One region of the Priestia sp. ABM2_011 genome, then DNA from elsewhere that is predicted to be linked to it. Evidence: riboswitches for the same ligand, from Rfam matches in the RefSeq annotation. Region 1 holds a riboswitch; each other region holds the start of a gene.

The links. A riboswitch is a leader RNA that binds a small molecule or an ion and turns the genes downstream of it on or off. The one in region 1 is predicted to bind cobalamin.
Region 2: another riboswitch for cobalamin. It lies ahead of ACXAE4_RS26280 (HoxN/HupN/NixA family nickel/cobalt transporter); the one in region 1 lies ahead of metE (5-methyltetrahydropteroyltriglutamate--homocysteine S-methyltransferase).
Region 3: another riboswitch for cobalamin. It lies ahead of nikA (nickel ABC transporter substrate-binding protein); the one in region 1 lies ahead of metE (5-methyltetrahydropteroyltriglutamate--homocysteine S-methyltransferase).

What each region holds. Positions count from the first base shown of each region.
Region 1 covers NZ_JBSWUB010000001.1:1,904,598-1,909,299, reverse strand. Annotated here, with positions in the region: gene ACXAE4_RS10135 (GNAT family N-acetyltransferase) at 1-29, opposite strand, end outside; gene ACXAE4_RS10130 (acetate uptake transporter) at 149-766, opposite strand; gene metE (5-methyltetrahydropteroyltriglutamate--homocysteine S-methyltransferase) at 908-3,202, opposite strand; cobalamin riboswitch at 3,353-3,541, opposite strand; SAM riboswitch class I at 3,621-3,731, opposite strand; gene ACXAE4_RS10120 (hypothetical protein) at 3,812-4,063, opposite strand; gene ACXAE4_RS10115 (hypothetical protein) at 4,322-4,492, opposite strand; gene ACXAE4_RS10110 (metallophosphoesterase family protein) at 4,650-4,702, opposite strand, start outside.
Region 2 covers NZ_JBSWUB010000001.1:4,996,367-5,001,068, reverse strand. Annotated here, with positions in the region: gene ACXAE4_RS26300 (HAMP domain-containing sensor histidine kinase) at 1-855, opposite strand, end outside; gene ACXAE4_RS26295 (response regulator transcription factor) at 859-1,551, opposite strand; gene ACXAE4_RS26290 (undecaprenyl-diphosphatase) at 1,742-2,335, shown strand; gene ACXAE4_RS26285 (organic hydroperoxide resistance protein) at 2,487-2,906, shown strand; cobalamin riboswitch at 3,012-3,194, shown strand; gene ACXAE4_RS26280 (HoxN/HupN/NixA family nickel/cobalt transporter) at 3,328-4,125, shown strand; gene ACXAE4_RS26275 (M20 family metallopeptidase) at 4,357-4,702, shown strand, end outside.
Region 3 covers NZ_JBSWUB010000001.1:4,801,398-4,806,099, forward strand. Annotated here, with positions in the region: gene ACXAE4_RS25260 (CitMHS family transporter) at 1-127, shown strand, start outside; gene ACXAE4_RS25265 (GNAT family N-acetyltransferase) at 440-967, opposite strand; gene nikA (nickel ABC transporter substrate-binding protein) at 1,037-2,578, opposite strand; cobalamin riboswitch at 2,723-2,913, opposite strand; gene ftsZ (cell division protein FtsZ) at 2,916-3,920, opposite strand; gene ACXAE4_RS25280 (tautomerase family protein) at 4,280-4,669, opposite strand.

The DNA of each region.
Region 1 (4,702 bases):
CTTATAATCATTGAAACGTTTCCTTTCATTAAAAGCTACTATTCTCTTTCTCTCTTTCTACTATATATAAAAACGCACAAACAAAAAAGGATTGACCTCTGCATCATACAGAATTCAACCCTACTTCGCTGTTTAATGAACGTCTTGATTATTTAATAAATGCACCAAATGGCTTGCCCACTGGAAGCACAACTCGACCATAGTGAGTATTTAATACAGCCGCTGCAGATCCATAGAATGAAAACAGAGCAATTAATAGCTCTGAGACTGCTGCTAGTAAGTGCGTGTATTCATATGCCACACCAAATGTACTTAGCGATAATCCAATAAATAAAAAATCAATTAACACAAAAATAATAAATAATACTTTATGAGTGCCCATTGCTCCAATCGTCATAAAAACGCTGAAAATTAAGTAGCCGACAAAAGCAAATGCTAGCTGCTTCGGATCCGCTTCTTTTGCGAGCGCTTCTCCAAATGCTCCAAGCTGAATAAGCCATGTCATAGCTACACCTAGCCAAAATAAACCGAAGGCACCAAAAGCCGTTGCGCCGAAGGTATTATTATGTTTGAAATCTTGCATAGACGCGATTAGCTGCCCTATTCCGCCTAAAAAAATCGCCCATGGCAATACCAATGAAACACCATCGGTTACCCCAAGCTTTTGAAACGATGCAACAAGTGTCACCATGGCAAGTCCGAATAGGCCTAGCGCTGATGGATCAGCTGTTACAATTTTAACGTGCTGCGTGCTGTTGTTACTCATGTTGTACCTCCCTGATTTTAAAAACACCTTTAAAAAGATACAAAAATCTAAGGGAAGTGTCAATGGATATTTTTGGCCTTTAAAAACCCATAAGACCAAGCAATGTAGCGTTTACACTGCTTGGCCTTTACTTTCTTGTTATTAAGCGTTTTGTAATAAATTTTTTCTTGTTTGTTTTGCAGACTCAACCATCACTTTTAAAGCTTCCACCGTCTCGCTGATTCCTCTTGTTTTAAGACCGCAGTCGGGATTAATCCAAAACAATGCAGGATCAAGCACTTTTAGAGCGCGGTCAATGTTTCGTGTCAGCTCTTCAAGCTTCGGTACGCGCGGGCTGTGGATATCATATACGCCAAGTCCAATTCCCTGGTTATACGTATGTTTTTCAAACGCATAAATTAATTCACCATGGCTTTTGGACGTTTCAATGGAAATCACGTCGGCATCAAGCGCTTTGATCGCATCAATAATCTCTTCGAATTCCGAATAGCACATATGCGTGTGAATTTGCGTCTCGTTTTGCACCGATACTGTGGCTAATTTGAACGCGTACACCGCGGCGTTCAAGTAGCTTTCCCAGTTTTCTCGTTTTAACGGCAGTCCTTCACGCAGCGCCGGTTCATCTACTTGAATCATTGAGATGCCCTGACTTTCAAGTGCTTCCACTTCTTTTCTAAGAGCAAGCGCAATTTGATTTGCCACGTCGTAGCGCGGGATATCATCACGCACAAATGACCAGTTTAAAATCGTAATCGGCCCCGTCAGCATTCCTTTAACAGGCTTATTGGTTAGAGACTGTGCGTAGACCGTTTCTTTGATCGTCATCGCCTGCTCGTACGAGACATCTCCGTAAATAAGCGGCGGCTTCACGCAGCGAGAACCGTATGATTGCACCCAGCCAAACTTCGTAAACTGAAAACCTCCTAATTTTTCACCGAAGTATTCAACCATGTCCGTGCGCTCAAACTCTCCGTGCACAAGGACATCTAAGCCGATGTCTTCTTGAATTTCAATCCATTTTTTGATTTCAGCGTTAATGTACGCTTCATATGCTTCATCGCTTAACTCTCCTTTACGCCACTTCAGACGCTCTTTTCGCACTTCGTTTGTTTGCGGAAAGCTTCCAATTGTTGTCGTTGGAAGAAGCGGCAGTTGAAACGCTTCTTGCTGAACGCGTTGACGTACGTCAAACGACGCTTGGCGCTGTGCTTTATAGCTGTGCAGCTGCTTCAGCTCTTTTTGCACGTCTTGATGGTTTCGAAAAGATGATCCATTTAATGCTTGAATCGCCTGTTTACTTTCACTTATTTCTTTTTCTATTGCTTCTTTTCCTTGCTGCACCGCTTTTGTTAAAAGCGTGATTTCCTTTAGCTTTTCATCTGCAAAAGACAGCGCGTTTTTTAGAATTGGCTCAATGGTTTTTTCGCTTTTCACCGTGACAGGAACATGTAATAAACTTGATGAAGGCTGCAGAATCAAACGGTCTTTTGATACGGCTTCTTCAATTTCACTGATTGTTAAAAGCTGTTCGTCCAAGTTTTCACGCCAAATGTTTCGTCCGTCAATCACTCCTGCTGCCAGCACTTTATCAGTTGGAAAACCATATTTATTAAGCGCCGTGAGATTTTCGCCTCGGTCATGTACAAAATCCAATCCAATTCCGTGAACAGGAAGAGCAACTACTTCTTTATAGTAATCTACGCTGTCAAAATACGTCTGCAAAATGACTTTTACATTCGGTGCCGCTTTTTTCAAAGCTTCATAGACTTCTTTATACAGTGCCAGGTCTTCTTTTGATAGCGTTGTAGCTAAAATCGGCTCATCTATTTGTACCCACTCGACCCCTTCTGCCTCCAGCTCCGCTAAGATTGTTGCATAAAGAGGAACAAACTGTTCAACTACTTTTTTAAACTCACTTTTTTTATATCCTTTTGACAGCTTCACAAATGTTACTGGACCTAAAATAACGGGTTTGCCTTTGATATTCAGCTTTTGTTTTGCTTCTTTGTAAAATTGAAGCGGACGATTTTCTACAAGGGCAGGCGTACATTCGTCAAGCTCTGGTACGATATAGTGATAATTTGTGTTAAACCATTTTGTCATCGTAGAGGCTACCGCACCTTTTGTTCCTCGGGCGATGTCAAAATACGTTTCAAGGGATACCGGGCCTCCGTTATATTCAAAGCGCTTTGGCACCAAACCAAACATAGCGGCTGTATCTAACACGTGATCGTATAAGCTAAAATCGCCGACTGGAATTAATTCAATTCCTGCGTCACGCTGTTTTTTCAGATGCCCAAGACGAAGAGCTTCAATTTCCTGAAGAAAGATATCTTTCTCTATCTTTCCTGCCCAAAACTGCTCAAGCGCTTTTTTCCATTCTCGTTTTTCACCAATTCTTGGATAACCTACATTTGAACTTTTTACACTGCTCATTTTTTCCACTCCCTATATATTTTTTTATCGCTAAACTAAAAAATCTCCCTTTTCGAAATGAAAAGAGAGATGATACGCATACTTAACTAAAGTTGAGATAGCCTGTTTTTCTCAACACGTATTCCTCACTCCTCTCTATATCCCGTAGAGCTTAAGTGCATACAACAGGCAGGTCTCCTGACTTAGGTTCATCGCTTCCTATCCCTTCCCATTTCAACATGAAACAGTGGTTAATAAGTTGCTCCCCATTACAGTGGCGGGACCGCGCCGGCTTTTCACCGGTCTTCCCTTTTAAGCTGCGTACATTCGTTACACAGCACCTGATGCATTTCTATGAAATTGTTCATTCAAAACATATTCACATAAAATAAAAAGCCTCTCTATCATGAATAGAGAGGCATAGTATCTATGAAATCCTCTCTTATTTTTCAAAGCTGTACGCTTTGCAGGATGTAGCACCTTTTTAACAAGATTGTTAAATGGTTGCCGGGCTTCACAGGGCCAGTCCCTCCGCCTCTCTCAATAAGAGTTTTAATTGTTTATAATATTTTGAATGTAGAGTCATCTTAACACCTTACATTTATGTTGTCAAAAGAAATTTCAAAAAAATTAGTTTTCAGGAGGCGTTGACGCTAATTTTTGCCTTAATAATTTGTAATCATCTTTTCGATGTGTTTCAATCAAGTCTTTTGCTCCTTGATGATACCCTGAAGAATAGATGTACTCTACCGCCGTTTCGATAAGCATTCTCTTTTCTTCCGCACATTCTCGGTCCATTAGGGGGAACAGTCTACCTAAAAGGTCATTTAAATCTTCCTTAATAAAACGATTGAGTCCTTCTTGCATCTTTTCGTTTGCCATGATAGCTCCTCCATTTGCTGTGTATGTTTTAAGCCTCTATAAACACGCATTTCACTGTGAATGTTAAGATAAAGTTAAGTCATTAAACAGTATATCAAGTGAATGTTTTTCTTCAATTACATATGTAATACAAATATATGACAAATATAGAGAATATATCATCATTCATTATCTATTATAACGTTTGACTGAGCCTTCTGCTACAAGGTTTCGTACGGTTTTCCAAAAGAGGTTGAGACATAACCAAGTGAATCCAATCTAAAGGCAAATGGGATACATGAGCTGAATCGCTTGTGACACCGCAGTTGATTTCCGTACAAGACTTCGCTTTCCGCGGGCGGTCGCTGAGCCTCCTCGTCGCATACGCTCCTGTGGGGTCTCACGTGTTCCGCTTTTCCCGCAGGAGTCTTCGTCTTGTCCTCCAATCACCTGCTAGAAAGACCTATACACATGAAATCTACGTTTACCCTAATAAAAAAATGAACCACTAATCAAGATGCTTGATTAGTGGTTCATTTTTCATTTCGCCTAAAACCCTTTTGTCCCAGCCTCTTTTTTTTGAACCTAGCTTTCTACTTTCTTGTTTTTACAAACAACTTCTTCGAGGTCGTCCAAAATCCTTCCAAAGAAGAGGTCCTA
Region 2 (4,702 bases), 3.1 Mb from region 1:
CTGTTTCATGCGTAAAGACTCAGAGTGAATGGCTTCGATGGCTTCTTCTAAAATATCTGGACGCTTCATCCCCCATCGTTTTAGCATATTGGCATAGCTTTCTACCACGGTCAGGGGTGTTTTTAATTCATGAGAAGCATCGGATACGAACTGCTCTTGCTTTTTATAGTTTTCCTCTAATAAATCCATCATATTATTGAAGGTGTTGGCCATTTGATCTAACTCATCTTTAGAAGAGGAAGAGAGAGCGATTTTTTTGAATGTGCGAGACACTTGAATTTCTTCCATAGTATGAATAAGAGATTTGATAGGCCGCAAAATGATTTTACTTAAAAGCCGTCCGGCAAATATGGTCGGAATTAATATAACAAGAGAGGCAATAAGCAAGATGAATTTTAACGTCTGTAAAGATTGTTCCACGTCTTCGAGTTGTTCCGTGACTTCTAAAGAAACGACTTCACCGTTCGTCCAAATGACCGGAGTATGCGAAATTGCGTATAGGTGGCCGTCGTCTTCTTTGATGGTTGTTTGTTCATTTGAATAATAAGAATAGGATAAGTCCTGAAGCTCTTTCGTTTGATCAGTAACCGATACAACTAAAGGCCTCCCTGATTTAGGCAAAATACGAATCATTCCGTTAGGAGGCAAATAGGCACGAAGCAAATTGGCTTGTTTAACCGTCGAACTTGTTTGTTTTAGACCATGTGTTACGTTGCTTGTTTCTGCTTGCAAACGTTCAATTGCATTGTCTTCCATGGTTTTCTTGAAAATGAAGTAAATCGAGCTGTTCGCAATCACTAGCAGAATAAAAAGCAGCACAGTTGATGTAAGGATAATCTTTGTTTGCAGTTTCATGAGCTACTCCTTAAGCATATAGCCAACGCCCCGCACTGTTTGAATGTAGGGTGTTGAAAATGGAGCATCAATTTTTTTGCGCAAATAACGAATGTATACGTATACAATATTCGTGTCGCCGTAGTAATCAAATCCCCACACGTTTGTAAGAAGCTGTTCAAAGCTTAGCACTTGATTGTTGTTTTGAAGCATATAGACAAGCAAATCATATTCTTTAGGAGTCAGCTCAATAGCTTCATTTTCACGCGTGACTTCTCGCGTTTTTTCATTCACAACTAAAGTTCCTAGCTGCAGAGTATCTGCTTCTTTTTCAGCAGGAGATGCTGATGCAGGATGGCGAAGCCAGACGCGGATACGTGCAAAAAGCTCCTCAATTTGAAAGGGCTTTGTAATGTAATCGTTCGCTCCTAAATCTAGTCCGCTTACCTTATCAGGAAGGGCGTCTCGAGCGGTTAATAAGATAACGGGCGTCTGATCATCGTTTGCTCGAATGCGACGCAGTACTTCGAGTCCGCTCAATTCAGGAAGCATCACATCTAAAAGCAGCAAATCCCAATCATGTGCTTGAAACTCTGCCAATCCTTCTGTCCCTGTATAAGCCATGCCCGTTTCGTACCCTTCGTGTTCAAGCTCGAGCTGAATCAAACGAGCAATTTTGCGTTCATCTTCTACAATTAAAATTCTGCCTTTACTCAAAAAAATTCCCCCTTGTGTCTATGTATAGTTGCGTACATTATAGCATGGAGAGATTCGGGGTGTATAAATGATAAGGAAATCAATGGTTATTTACTAAATATATCAATAATAGCCCGAGAAATAATGTTCATTTTCCCAAGAAACTGATAAGATAGCTAATGACATTTAAAAATAAGAAAGGATTTCGATTATGTTATCAGCTATTAATTCAGTAGACTATACCATTTTCCATGCGGTGAATCAGTATGCCTCGCATGTGAAGTTTGTAGATTCGCTAATGGTATTCTTTGCAGATTATGCCCAGTATGTACTTATTGTTTTACTCGGCTTGTTTTTACTTATTAATAAAAACGGCAGCCGTGTTGTAGCATTTCAAGCTTTATGTGCTTGTGCCACAGGAGTCATTATCAATAAAGTGATTAGTTTATTTGCTTATCGAGATCGTCCGTTTATCTCTCACCACGTGAATCAGCTTATTGATCACGCCGCGAATTCTTCATTTCCAAGCGATCATGCTACATCTGCATTAGTTATCACTTTTACCATCTGGCTGCATTTCAAACGTTCAGGGCGCATGTGGGTTGTCATGGGTGCACTCATTGCATTTTCACGCGTATGGGTTGGCGTTCACTATCCATTCGATGTGTTAACAGGAGCTATTCTAGGCTGCGTGCTGGCGCTGTTTATTCATTATGTTATTTTTAATACGAAACTGATGAGGGCTATTACCAACTTGTCTATTTTTCGAAAATCAGCTTATGACGAACAGTCTCAATATTATTAAGAAAAAGTCGCATATACGCGGCTTTTTTTATTGGGAAATTTTTAATGTATTTAACACTTGTTTTTTAAAATTAAATTGTGTACAATTAAATTGCAGAAACGATAAATAAAAAATTTTAATAAAATTACTAAAAAAGAGGAGAGATTTATACATGAAAGCTTTATATGAAACGACAGTCGTTAACACAGGTGGAAGAACAGGAGAAGTTCATTCTTTAGATAATATCTTTAATTTAGACGTTGCAACACCTCCAGCGCTTGGTGGAGAAGCAACAACAGCAACAAACCCAGAGCAGCTATTTGCAGCTGGATACAGTGCTTGTTTCAACAGTGCGTTAGAATTTATGTTGAAAAAACATAACGTAGAAATTAAAAGCAGTGAAGTAAAAGCTACGGTTCAGCTGCTTCCAGATAAAGCTGATCAAGGAGTAAAAATTGCTGTAGCGCTTGAAGCTCATATCGAAGGCTTAGATTTAGAAACAGCTAAAAAATATGTAGACCTAGCCCACTCATACTGCCCGTATTCAAAAGCAATCAGCGGCAACGTAGACGTAACGGTAGAAGTAGTTTAATTGCTTTAAAAAGCCCTGTTAAGCATGTAAAGCTTAGCAGGGCTTTTTTATTTGAATTTTCTCTATTCATTTGTAAGGAGTACTAGTATAATGAGGAAGAAAATGAATCATTCGCACAGTTTAGGTGCTCTTACATAGCGTAAGAGGTAACAGGGAATCGAGTGCAAATCTCGAGCGGTCCAGCCACTGTAAGCAGGGAGTTTTCTATCTTATCGTCACTCAAAACGGGGAAGGCGGTAGAAAATGATGATCTCAAGCCAGGAGACCTACCTATTCTGTACACTTGACTCTTCTAGGAAAGAGGCGGTGTATCAAGGTACGCAGTGAGCAATTACTGTTTATTTTCATATGCCGACACATCCTCAATTTCTATAGAATTGAGGCTTTTTTACGTTTTATTTTAAAAAAAGGAGTGTAGGAAATGGAAGGTTTATCAGTTTTTTTACTTGTCTTTTTATTAGGAATCAGGCACGGATTAGATGCAGATCACTTAGCTTTTATTGATGGCCAGACCCGATATAATTGGCGAATGGGCAGCCGTTTTGCCCCGTGGGTCGGAACGCTGTTTTCACTCGGTCATGGAGGAATGGTGGCCGTCACGGCCGGGGTGCTGGGCGTAGTGATGAAGAATTTTACGTTTCCAGCATATTTCGATCATTTTGCATCTTGGGTATCTATCATCTCTCTCTTTCTGATTGGGACATTAAACACATATCATTTGCTTCGAACTAAAAACAAAGAAGAAGAGTTTCAGGTGAGCGGGTTAAAAGGGAAGTTTATTCCGAAAATCGCAAAAGGAACAACGAATCCTTTTTTAATTATTCTTGTAGGAGCGCTGTTTGCCCTAGCAGCTGAAACGGTCAGTCAAACGGCCGTGTGGTCTCTAGCTGTAGGGAACGCAGGCAAATATACGCCGCTTTTATTAGGACTAGTATTTATGTTTGGTATGATGCTGACAGATACAATCGATTCACTGATTGTACATAAAATGGTGAATGAATCGAGTAAGTTTGGGCAATCTGCTTCCCGCTTGATGGGCTGGGTTATTGTTATCCTCGCATATGGGGTGTCCTTCTACTTAGCATTCACTTTCTTTAATCCATGGGCCGAAGTAAACTTTGAAATGGTTGGCGTTATTTTGTTTATTTTTTTAGTGTCTATGTTTGTATTTGTAAGTGTGAAGTCAAAAGGGAAAAATATCAAAATAAATGTCAATTAATAAAATGAAAGCTTTAATCTGTTGAAGATTGAAGCTTTTTTGTATAAATTTGTTGAAGTTTATGGCTATTTTCGGTCGGTTATGAATAAGTTAAAGTATTATCTGTATTTTAAGGATGGAAAATTGTCTGAAAACCATTATAATTAAGGATAATTTAAGGTCGTTATGTGAAACGTAGAACATACTCATACGTACGATAAATAAAAGCAATGAATGCACAAGCAGCAGGGGTTGTTTGGAGGAGGAATTGATTTGAGTCAGGTAATGGTAGAACAAAGCGTATTTAGTTATTTAAAAGAACATGAACAAGAGATGCTCGAAGATTTAGTTGGATTTGTGAAAAAAGAATCACCGTCCTACAGTAAAGAGTTAGTGGATCAGTGTGGAATGTATTTAACGCAGCTGTTTCAGAAGCGTTTAGGCGTAGGGTATGAAATCATAGAAGAAAAAGAAGTAGGAAACCACTTGAAATTTACGATTGGAGAAGGAGAGAAGCAGCTTTTAATTATCGGTCACTTTGACACGGTATGGGAAAAGGGAAGGCTGAGTCTAAGAACAGAAGGAAACAAGCTTTATG
Region 3 (4,702 bases), 2.9 Mb from region 1:
TTTCATTCTGATTGGGCTGGTTGAAGTAGATTTCGGCGAGCATCAAAAGTTTCTTTTCAAGTGGGCCTTTGGGACAACTATTGTCATGACGATTACAGCCATTTTAACGAATGCTATTTCATTTTAGAATCCTACCATAAAAAGGAAGCCGACTACCATAAGGCAATCGGCTCACACATGTAGGATATTGATTTAACACTAACAAAGTACAACACAACACTAGTAATTATATAATATATTTCATTATTTTGAAAGCGATTTCATATATATTTTTAAAAATATTTTGTTACTTGTTTTTTACAGAAAAGAACCACGTTTCAGCCAATTCGAAACGTGGTTCTTTTCTGTAAGGACTTGCCCTACAGGCTATAAATGTAAGTTACGTTCATTATAGCCTGAGCCCATATACAGATTCCATGGTAATTACTGTATGATCTCGTTACGTTACGACTCGTTGTATTTTTCTGTCCATGTGCAGCGTATTCCATGGTTCATCCTGTTCAGCTAGCCTTTTGATAAAGCCTTGTGAAGCCCAAAAAGGAATAGCGCCAGGTAAAAAAGGATGAGTATGCAGATACAGCGTGTCATAAAAATGACTTTGGGCAAATTGTTCAACTGCTTTTAACAGCTGCTGTCCAATGCCTAGACGCCGGTACGCTGGATCGACATAGCATTTTACAATCTCAGCTGCAGTTCTATGTTCATATCGCTCTTTTAATGCATGAAACCGTCCATCGTAAGCGTATAAACCAATGGTTCCAATTACTTGTTGATTTTCCGTAACAGCTGCAAAAAAAGCAGCGTCTTTCGCTTGAACGTAATGTTCATTAAAATGAAGCAAATCCACAGGAAGCTGATTTTTTTCCAGCATAGGAAATAGCTCATTCCGCATATTCATGACAAACTGAATCACTTCAGCATCCTTTTCTTTTACTTCTTTAATTTGATACATTTGTACTTCTTGCACGTTTACTGTCACATCCTTTTAACGATCATTGTATACTTTTTCTTTTCTCTGCTTATGCTGCAATGTTAACTACGGCGTTACGTCTAAATGCTGAGTCAGCATATAATACTCGCTTGGATGTGTTGTCCAGTTTTTCACTTTTTGATTATAAGCAACAACAATGTTTGGATGTACAATCGATGACGTCAGCATTTTTCTATTAATCAAAGCGGTTGCTTGTTTGGCTAACTGATCTCGTTTTGCGTCATCTACTGTTGAATTTAACTGTTCTATCATTTTTGTTAGCGTATCATCATTAATCCGGCTGGCATTTAAACCACCGCCGGGCAAATAGTTCGTACTTAAATAATAACTGGCATCTCCTCTAGGTGCTGTGATAAGGCTGTACAATGCTAAATCCCAATCATCTTTTGCCATTACATATTCATCGCTATCTTCAACTAGGTGAATCTTAATAGTAATTCCTAACTCTTTGGCATTAGACTGTATAAGCTGAGCAATTAAAGGCAGTTCTGGCAAAGAACTGTATGTGACAAGAGAGAGCGATAGTGGCTTTCCATTTTTGATTGCTTTGTCATTTTTGATTTGATAGCCTGCTTTCTCTAAATATTTTTTAGCAGATGTCATACCTCTTTGCTCATTAGCAGTACTATCAGCAAAAGGAAATTGGGGTAAAAATGGACCTCGAGCCGCTGCCGCTTGATTGTTCATGATGCTGCTAACAATTTCTTTTCGGTTCAATAAGGTATCGATAGCTTTTCTTACATTTTCGTCTTTTAATGCGTCATTGGTTTGATTGTAAAGCAATAAATGGGTGCGCACACTAGGTACTCCACTTACTTTAAAAGACGGATCTGTTTGTAAAGTGCCCAAGCTTTCTAAAGGCGGGCGATAAATAATATCGGCTGTTCCAGATTGAAGAGCAGCAACTCGCGCATTAGCATCTTCGTTAAATCCAAAGATCGCACTTTTCAATTTCACTTTTCCACCCCAATAATTTTCATATCTTTCTAATTTCACTTGATTTCCTTGATCAAAAGACAAGACGCGAAATGGACCCGTACCAATGGGCTTCTTAGCTATATTAGAAGCATCAACATCTATAATAGCTGTATTTGGATGCACTAATTCAGAAGGAAATTTAGGCATTGGTTCTTTTAATGTAATTGTCAGCGCATGACTGTTCGCTTTCATTTCTTTAATATTTAAAGCGTTTTTCATCGCATAACTTTGGTCTATCGTTCTTTGAAGAGAAGATTTAACGGCATTTGCATCCAGCGCTTTTCCATTTTGAAACGTGATGTTCTTTCTTATCATAAATGTCCATGTAAGGCCGTTATCTTTCGTTTCCCACTTTTCAGCAAGCCAAGGCTTTATTTTTAAATCGTCGTTGATTTTAACAAGCGTCTCCCCTACTCCCCCACGAACTGCTGTATAATTATCGTCCGTATGAGGATCAAGCGTTGCAGATGTAAAATTAAATAAAAACGTCACACTTTTATCCGTTTTCTTTCTTTCTTTTATACTTACGCTCTCTTCATTAGGAGCGCAAGCAGTGAGGCAAAGTAACACGAGAAATATCATAGATACAAGTTTTTTATTATTTATCATTCATTTTTCCACCTTCTATTTTAATACACAAAAAAAAGCACTTCTAAAAAGAAGTGCTTGCCTTCACAACAAATTCAGATAAACGTATCCCTTGTTTATCGTATTTTTGATTCTGCCAAAACACCTCCCTATCCTCGTAGGTTATTGTGTGCTGCGATTTATGGCAGGTCTCCTGGCTTCAAGTCATTGCCTTATACCGCCTTCCCGTCTCTAAATAGACAGTGGCTTTTTGACATAAGGCTCCTTGTTACAGTGGCGGGACCGCTCCGGATTTTCACCGGATTCCCTTTTAAGGCAATTGAAAAACAATTGCCACCATAAAAGCTGGTTATTTAATTTAGTAGCGTGCTCTTGAAACTCTAGAAGTGGAAGCTGATGGTGAAATATCTTCATCATCAAATCCAGTGGCAATAACGGTTACCATCATTTCGTCCTTTAAATCTTCATTAATCACAGATCCAAAAATCATATTTAAGTCCTGATCAGAAGCGGACGTGACAATATCTGCTGCTTCCTGTACTTCGTAAAGACTCAGGCTGCTGCCGCTCGTAATGTTCAGCAGCACGCCTCTTGCTCCATCAATCGATGCATCTAGCAGCGGACTAGAAATCGCTTTTTTCGCTGCTTCAATTGCTCGATCTGATCCCGAAGCTCGTCCGATACCCATAAGCGCAAATCCTTGATTAGACATAATTGTTTTTACATCAGCAAAGTCAAGGTTAATCAGCCCCGGAACAGCGATTAAATCTGAAATACCTTGAATACCTTGGCGAAGAACATTATCTGCTTCACGGAATGCTTCAAGCATAGGTGTCTTTTTATCAACGATTTCAAGCAAGCGGTCGTTTGGAATGACAATAAGGGTATCTACCGATTCATTCATCGCAGTAATACCGCCTACTGCTTGCTTGGTACGTTTATTTCCTTCAAACTTGAAAGGGCGAGTAACTACTCCAATTGTTAAAGCATTTAGTTCACGGGCAATTTGGGCAATAACCGGAGCTGCTCCAGTACCAGTGCCTCCCCCCATGCCAGCTGTTACGAATACCATATCTGCGCCTTGCAGTACTTCTTGAATTTGCTCTCTGCTTTCTTCTGCAGCTTCTCTTCCTACTTCTGGATTAGCTCCTGCACCTAATCCTCGCGTTAATGCCGCACCAATCTGCATTTTCACATCTGCTTTAGATAAATTAAGCGCCTGAGCATCCGTATTAACGGCGATAAATTCTACCCCTTGTACACCATGTTCAATCATACGGTTAACGGTGTTATTTCCTCCACCGCCGACTCCAATTACTTTAATTCGCACTAATGGCGATACATCTGCATCAAATCCAAACATTCTAAGTTCCTCCTCAATGATCAAAATTACTTTCTCTTATTATCCGAAAAAACACGTGAAGAACCTTTTACTCCTATGTTTAACGCGTAACTGTTCTTTTGTTTTACAGATTTTATACATTTCTCTTTTAACCTTTAAATCTTTACATCTTTATGTAAAATTATTGTTGTTCTGAAGTTAGTACGCCGAACTCTTTTTTGGTTTTCCCACTCAAAACGGCATATAAGCTTATTGTATCATTCATTTGACAGATGTCTGTATTTAATTTTGAGTAAGATGTGACTAAGAGAATAATATTTTTATAGACAAAATGAGAAAAAGCCCTTAGAAATAAGGGCTTCTCTAGATAATAAACCATTTTATAATTTCCCAGTTAAGAATTGAGCTTCTCCCATACCAAAGCTCCAGTCAGCATTACCGTTTTCAACAATTGAAATCATAATGTCGCTTGGCTGAATTCCGCAGCTTTCTCCCAGCTCTTTTACAATTAATTTGTAAAGAGCTTGTTTTTGCTCTTCTGTTCGCTGTTTGCTCGTCACGCTTATAATAACCAAATCCTTGCTTCTCTCAAAGCCAAGACCTGTATCTTCAATAATCATTTCATGAGCAGGATGCTGATGTACAATTTGATAACGATCGCGTTCTGGGACGCCAAAGGCTTCTAGCATCGCTCGATGAGTAGAGTCTAGTAATGCTTTTAACTCTTTTTCGTCTCTTCCTTCTATTACATCAAATCTAAGTAATGGCATACTAAGTAACCTCCAGCTTTTTGTCTAATGTAT